Linked DNA regions of Aggregicoccus sp. 17bor-14. The protein of the gene in region 1 interacts with the protein of each later gene in a pairwise test. Links are inferred from orthologs where the notes say so. Each region holds a gene or a part of one and is shown on either strand. Other genes may lie near its edges. The genes, in order: yhbY and rho.

The links.
Region 2: the proteins of yhbY (region 1) and rho interact in binary tests that used the Escherichia coli proteins (3 or more experiments, as listed by UniProt). The link is inferred for Aggregicoccus sp. 17bor-14 from one-to-one orthologs.

The regions. Positions count from the first base shown.
Region 1 is NZ_VJZZ01000012.1:137,572-140,835, forward strand. Bases 36-2,993 are described here. They hold yhbY (ribosome assembly RNA-binding protein YhbY), read right to left. Parts: upstream 1,681-2,993; coding sequence 1,390-1,680; downstream 36-1,389. Other genes in these bases: FGE12_RS22015 (hypothetical protein), read left to right, coding at 43-1,347; FGE12_RS22025 (DnaJ domain-containing protein), read right to left, coding at 1,770-2,993. In the rest of the region: more of FGE12_RS22025, read right to left, coding at 2,994-3,264.
Region 2 is NZ_VJZZ01000009.1:159,637-162,850, reverse strand. Bases 272-3,179 are described here. They hold rho (transcription termination factor Rho), read right to left. Parts: upstream 2,597-3,179; coding sequence 947-2,596; downstream 272-946. Other genes in these bases: ligA (NAD-dependent DNA ligase LigA), read left to right, coding at 2,887-3,179; FGE12_RS18455 (hypothetical protein), read right to left, coding at 573-920; FGE12_RS18460 (AI-2E family transporter), read left to right, coding at 272-554. In the rest of the region: more of FGE12_RS18460, read left to right, coding at 1-271; more of ligA, read left to right, coding at 3,180-3,214. UniProt on the Escherichia coli protein: Facilitates transcription termination by a mechanism that involves Rho binding to the nascent RNA, activation of Rho's RNA-dependent ATPase activity, and release of the mRNA from the DNA template.

The DNA.
Region 1 (3,264 bases):
GGATGGGAGCGGGAGGGGTCGATTGGGGTAGGGTGCCCCCACATGCCCCCCTCCCGGCGCCGCCTGCTGCGCCTCCTCCCCCTCCTGCTCCTGTGTGGGCTGGCGCTCGCCTGGGCGCTCGCCTCGCTGGACTGGTGCGGGCCCTGGCCCGAGCGCCCCCCGAGGGTGGTGGCCGAGGCCCACGGCCGGGGGGCCCTGAGGGCAGGCGCCGCGCGGGTGGCCCTGCAGCCCCCGCGGCCCGCGCCCGGGGGGGCCGGCTACCGGCCGCCCCTGCCGGACATGGAGGCGGGGCCCGTGCCCCTGCAGGCCCGGGCGCTCGTCGTGGAGGCGGGCGGCGCGAGCGTGGGGATGGTGCTGCTGGATCTGCTCAGCGCGCCCGAGCCGCTGGTGGCCGCCGTGCGCGCGCGGGTGGCGGGGCTCGGGCTGCAGGGCGTGCTGGTGCTGGCCACCCACACCCACTCGTCGATGGGCGGCTACGACCCGCGCCTCGTCGCCGAGGTGGCGGGGATGGGGCGCTACCGGCCCGAGCTGCAGGAGGTGGCGGTGGTGGCCGCCGCCCGGGCGCTCACCGAGGCCCACGGCGCCCTTGCGCCCGCGCGGCTGCGGCTGGGCGAGGCGCGGGCGCCCGGGCTCGTGCGCTCGCGCTCCGGAGAGGAGGCCCCCGACGGGCGGCTCCTGCGCGCGGTGCTGCAGGGCGAGCACGGGGGCATCGCCGAGCTGCTCGTCTTCTCCGCGCACCCCACGCTGGTGCAGCGCCACCTGCGCACGCTGGACCCGGACTACCCGGGGCGCCTCGCCCGGGAGCGCGAGGCCCGGGGGGCCGGCGTCAGCCTCGTGCTGCAGGGGGCCGCGGGCAACGCCTCGGCGGCGCTGGACGGCGGCGAGGATGCGCCCGGGGCCTTCGCGGGGGCGCTCGCGCAGCTCGCCGCCGGGGCGCCGCTCGCGCCGGTGGAGGTGGCGGGGCTGGACTACGCGCGCGTGGAGCTGGCCCTGCCGCACCCGGATGCCTCGCGGCTCGCGCCCCTGCCGCTCGAGCGCGCGGGCGAGACGCTGCTGTGCCGCAGCAGCCTGCAGGTGGCCGAGGTGGGCGCGCTGCGGCTCGGGCCGCTGCACCTGCTCGCCATCCCGGGCGAGCCCACGGTGGCGGCGGGCGAGCGGCTCTCCGGGGCTGCGGGGCCGGGCACGGTGGTGCTGGGGCTGGGCGGCGGCTACGTGGGCTACGTGGAGACGCCCGAGGCGGTGGCGGGGGACCGGGGCGAGGCGCGGCGGCAGTACTTCGGCCCCGCGCTGCTCGAGCGGCTCGGCGCGGGCGCCCGGCTGGCGGGGCGCGCGGCGCGGTTCTTCTAGCGGTTCTACTGGGGGCTCTTCTGGGGGCTCTGGAGACGCGCCCTAGAACTTCTCGAACTTCGAGTCCTCGTCGCGCTTCTTGAAGAGCAGCGCGGTGCGGCCCAGCAGCTGGGCGAGCTCGGCGCCGGTGGCCTCGGCGAGCCGCTGCGCGGCCTCCTTGCGGTCCTCGGGGCCCTCGTTGACCTTCACCTTGATGAGCTCGTGATCGTGGAGGGCCTGGTCCACCGCGGCGACGACGGCGTCCGTGACGCCGTTCTGCCCGACGAGGACGACGGGATCGAGGTGGTGGCCGAGGGCGCGCAGGGCGCGGCGCTGCTTCCCAGTGAGGGGCAAGGGGACTTCTCCTGAAGCGAAGAGGGACGGCGATCGGGCGCGCGGGGGCTCGAGGGCCCCCGCGAGGGGAACACCGGAGGGGGTGTACCCTACTTCTTCTGCGCCGCCATCCGAAGCTCTCGCTGGGCGTCGATGTGGTCCGGCTGCAGCGCCACGGTGCGCTGGAAGTGCTTCTGGGCCGCGGCGGCGTCCCCGCACAGCTTGGCGATGACGCCCAGGAAGTAGTGCGCCGGCACGCAGCGCTCGTTGCGCGAGAGCGTGAGCTGCAGGTCCTTGGAGGCCTCGGCCGCGCCCGCCTTCTTGTCCGCGAAGGTGAAGAAGCGCGCGTAGCCGCGCCAGGCGAAGAACTCGGGCTCGTCGGGGTTGAGGAGGATGGCCTGGTCGAGCATCTCCACGGCCTCGGGGAACTTGCGCGCCTTGACCAGGATGCAGCCCTTCTGGAACAGCTCCTCTGCCTTCAGGATGTTGCCGATGTCCACCTCGCCCTCGCCGCCGCTCTGGAGCACCTCGAGGTACTGGGCGCGCGAGGCGTCGTCGAGCAGCGTGCGGTAGGCCTCGCCGATGTAGCCGAAGACCTCGGACTTGAGCTTCTGCAGCTCGGCCGCCGCCCCCGCGGGCAGGGTGTCCGGGTGGTGCAGCTTGGCGAGCTTGAAGTAGGCGACCTTCACGCTGCTCGCGTCCGTCTTCTCGGAGAGCTCGAGCCGCTCGAAGTGGTTCTGCTTCTTGAGCGTGGCCGCGTACGCGCGCAGCTGCGCGAGCTCCGTCTCGGGCGAGAGCGTGGGCGGCGGAGGGCCGGGGCGGGCCGCCGCCGGCGCAGGTGCCGCGGCGGCGGGGGGCGGGCGGGGCGCCGCAGGCGGGGGCGCCGCGGCGGGCGGGGGCCGCGGGGCGGCAGCGGGCGCAGGCCGCGGGGCGGCGGCGGGAGGCGGGGGACGCGGGGCTGCCGCCTGAGCGGGCGGCGGAGCGCTGGCCTGCGGAGGCGGGCGAGGGGCTGCGCCGGGCGCCGCGGCGGCGGTGCCCGTGGGCGGCGTGGCGGTGCGCGCGGGGCGCGAGGGCAGCGCCGCGAAGCTCACCGCGTCCAGCTCGCGCAGGAGGAAGGCGAGGCGCAGCACGTGGTCCGCCTCCGCCGGGAGCTCCTGGGTGAGCTGCGCGAGCGAGCGCACGCCGTCGACGAAGCCCAGGGCGCGCACCTCCTGCGGCGTGAGGCGCAGGTCGCTCACCGGCACGAGGCCGCCGGACTTGAGCATGGGCAGCTCGAGCACCGGCTGCAGCCGCCGGCGCAGCTCGGGCGTGGGGATGCGGCGCACCAGGTCGCTGAGCACCGCCCAGCGGTTGCCGAGCGGCATCGCCTTGTGCGCGGGCAGCTCGCTCGGGACGAAGGTGAAGCGACCGCTCTCGGCGAGCAGCGCGCGCAGCAGCAGCCCCTGGGAGCGCTGCGCGAGCTGCGCGAAGGCGACGGCCGGGTTGAGCAGGCCGAGCCCGAAGAGCGCGCCCACCAGCTCCCCGCCGAAGCGCTCGCGCGCCTCCTCCGCCTGGGCCACCTGCGCGGCGCTCAGCAGCCCCGCGCTCACGAGGAAGGTGCCGAGC
Region 2 (3,214 bases), on another replicon or contig:
CGCTCATCCCGCCCGAGTACGCCGCGGACGCGCGCCTGCTCTCCGAGCGCATCGACCGCGCGCTGTCCGGCGTCGTGCGCGGGCAGGCCACCATCTGCGTGGTGAACGGCCTGCTCACCGGCGTGGGGATGCTGCTGTTCGGGGTGAAGTTCGTGTTCCTGCTGGCCACGGTGGCCACGCTGTTCAGCCTCATCCCCATCTTCGGCACCATCCTCAGCTCGGTGCCCATCGTGCTCATCGCGCTCTCGGACGGGGTGCAGAAGGCCTTCGCCATCCTGCTGTGGATCATCGGCATCCACGCGCTCGAGGCCTACGTGCTCAACCCGAAGATCATGGGCAGCGCGGCGCGCATCCACCCGGTCATCGTCGCGTTCGCGCTCATCGCCGGGGAGCACTTCTTCGGGCTGGTGGGCGCGCTGCTCGCAGCGCCCCTCACCGCCGTGCTCGTGGCCTGCTTCGACTACCTGCGCCTCAAGGCGCAGCCGGAGCCCGCCGTGCTCGGGCCCGTGGTCGCCGCTCCGCCGCCCGCGCCCGCACCGCCCCGCGAGAGCTGAAGCCCGCGCGCCCGCGCCTCAGCTGCAGGCGGCGGCGCAGCGCGAGTTGCGGCACACCGGGATGCAGGTGCCGCAGCGCAGGGTGCTCGGCGAGCAGCTGCCCGCGCTGCACTCGGCGTCGCAGGGGCCGCAGCGCACGCCCTGGCAGTTGGGCCCCTCGCTCACGTGCGTGACGGCGGTGCCGTCGCCGCAGCAGGCGTTGGGCACGCAGTCCGAGTCCTGGAAGCAGGTGACGTTGGAGATGCCGGGAGGCGGCGAGCCGCTGCCGCCTCCCACGTCCAGCGCCGGCTCGCATCCGGCGGCAAGTCCCAGCGCCAGCCCTGCGAGCAGGGCGGCGAAGGTGGGAAGACGGCGGGTGCGGCGCATGGGGTGACCCTCCCCCGGCAGTATGCCTACCGGTTCATCGAGCCGAGGAAATCGGCGTTCGACGGGGTCGGACGCATGTGCTTGAGCACAAATTCCATCGCGTCGATGGGGGTGAAAGGGTGCAGTACCTGACGCAGCGCCGTGATGCGCACCAGGTCCGCCGGGCTGAGCAGCAGCTCCTCCTTGCGGGTGCCGGACTTGTTGATGTCCAGCGTCGGGAAGATGCGCTTCTCCATCAGCTTGCGGTCCAGCACGATCTCCGAGTTACCGGTGCCCTTGAACTCCTCGAAGATGACCTCGTCCATGCGGCTGCCGGTGTCGATGAGCGCCGTGCCGATGATGGTGAGGCTGCCGCCCTCCTCGATGTTGCGCGCGGCGCCGAAGAAGCGCTTGGGCTTGTGCAGCGCGTTCGCGTCCACGCCGCCCGAGAGGATCTTGCCGCTCGCCGGCACCACCGTGTTGTAGGCGCGCGCGAGGCGGGTGATGGAGTCGAGCAGGATGCAGACGTCGTACTTCTGCTCCACCAGGCGCTTCGCCTTGTCGATGACCATCTCGGCCACCTGCACGTGGCGGGTCGCCGGCTCGTCGAAGGTCGAGGACACCACCTCGCCGCGCACGTTGCGCTCCATGTCCGTGACCTCCTCCGGGCGCTCGTCCACGAGCAGCACGATGAGGTACACGTCCGGGTGGTTGCGGCTGATGGCGTGCGCGATGTTCTGCAGCAGCACCGTCTTGCCCGCCTTGGGCGGCGCCACGATGAGGCAGCGCTGCCCGAGGCCGATGGGGCAGAACATGTCGATGATGCGGGTGGTCATCTCCGCGCCGTCGTGCTCGAGCTTCAGCTTGCGCGTCGGGTAGAGCGGCGTGAGGTTGTCGAAGAGGATGCGCTCGCGGGCCGCCTCACTGGTGGGGTCCGTGAAGTTGACCTTGTCCACCTTCTGCAGCGCGAAGAAGCGCTCGCCCTCCTTCGGCTGGCGGATGGGGCCGGTGACCGTGTCGCCGGGGCGCAGGTTGAAGCGGCGCACCTGGCTCGGGGAGACGTAGATGTCGTCCGGGCTGGACTGGTAGTCGCTGTCCGCGCTGCGCATGAAGCCGAAGCCGTCGCTCATCAGCTCGAGCACGCCCTCGGCGTGGACCTCGAAGCGCTTGTCCGCGATGCCCGAGAGCAGCGCGAAGATGAGCTCCTGCTTCTTGAGGCCCTGGTAGCCCTCGATGCCGAAGTCGTGCGCCATCTTCGACAGGTCCACGATCTTCATCCGCTTCAGGTCGTTGAGCTTGATGACCTGCATCGGGGTGCCGTCGCGGTCCACCTCGGTGATGGTGGGCGCCTCGGGCTCGGGCGCCGGCGTGAGCGTGGCGGCGGGGCCGTGGTGCAGCGCCTCGGCGCGCGCCTCCTGCAGCTCGTCGTCGCGCACCGGGCGCGGCATCGCGGTGAGCACGGGGCGCACGGGCGCGCCCTCGCCGTCGTCAGAAGCGCCGTCCGCGGCCTCGGCGCCCTCCTCCGCGTCCGCGGGGGCCTCCTCGTCGCGGCGCCCGGCGGCGGCGCGCCGGCGCACGGGCTTGTCCGAGTCGTCCGCCTTCGCCGCACGGCGGCGGCGCGGCTTCTCGTCCGCCACGGCGTCCGTGGCGAGCTCGGTCTCCTGGACCTTCTCCTTCGAGGTGCGGGCTTTGCGAATGGGCATTGTCTGGACGGGGGGAAGCGTCGCCCGGCAGGACGCCGGGCAAGGGAGTCGCCGCGCAGAGGGCACGGCCGGACTGCAGGGGGACAGGGATCGACCCACCGGAGCCCCGGAAGCGGGACTGCGCGGGACTGAGGCGGTGCAGGGAAAGGGCACCCAGGGTACGAGGGCGCCCAACGAAGCGTCTCGGAGGTTATTGAGCCCCCCCCACCCTGTCAAGGAGTCCGAACGCGCCCCGGCGCTCAAAAACTTCCCAAGGTGTCAGGGCTTCCGTAGAGGCTCCTGCCGTGGACCTCACGACCGCCGAGACGCGCGTGCGCACCCTCCGCGAGGAGCTGCGCTACCACGAACACCGCTACTACGTGCTCGATGCGCCGGAGATCTCCGACGCGCAGTACGACCGGCTCATGCGCGAGCTGCAGGAGCTCGAGCACCAGTTCCCCGAGCTCGCCTCGCCGGACTCGCCCACCCAGCGGGTGGGCGGCGCGCCGGCCGAGCAGTTCGACGAGGTGGAGCACCGCGTCCCCATGCTCAGCCTCGCCAACGTCTTCGACGACGGCGAGCTCACCGAGTTCGACGAGCGCATCCGCAAGCAGACGGGGCTCGCCCACATCG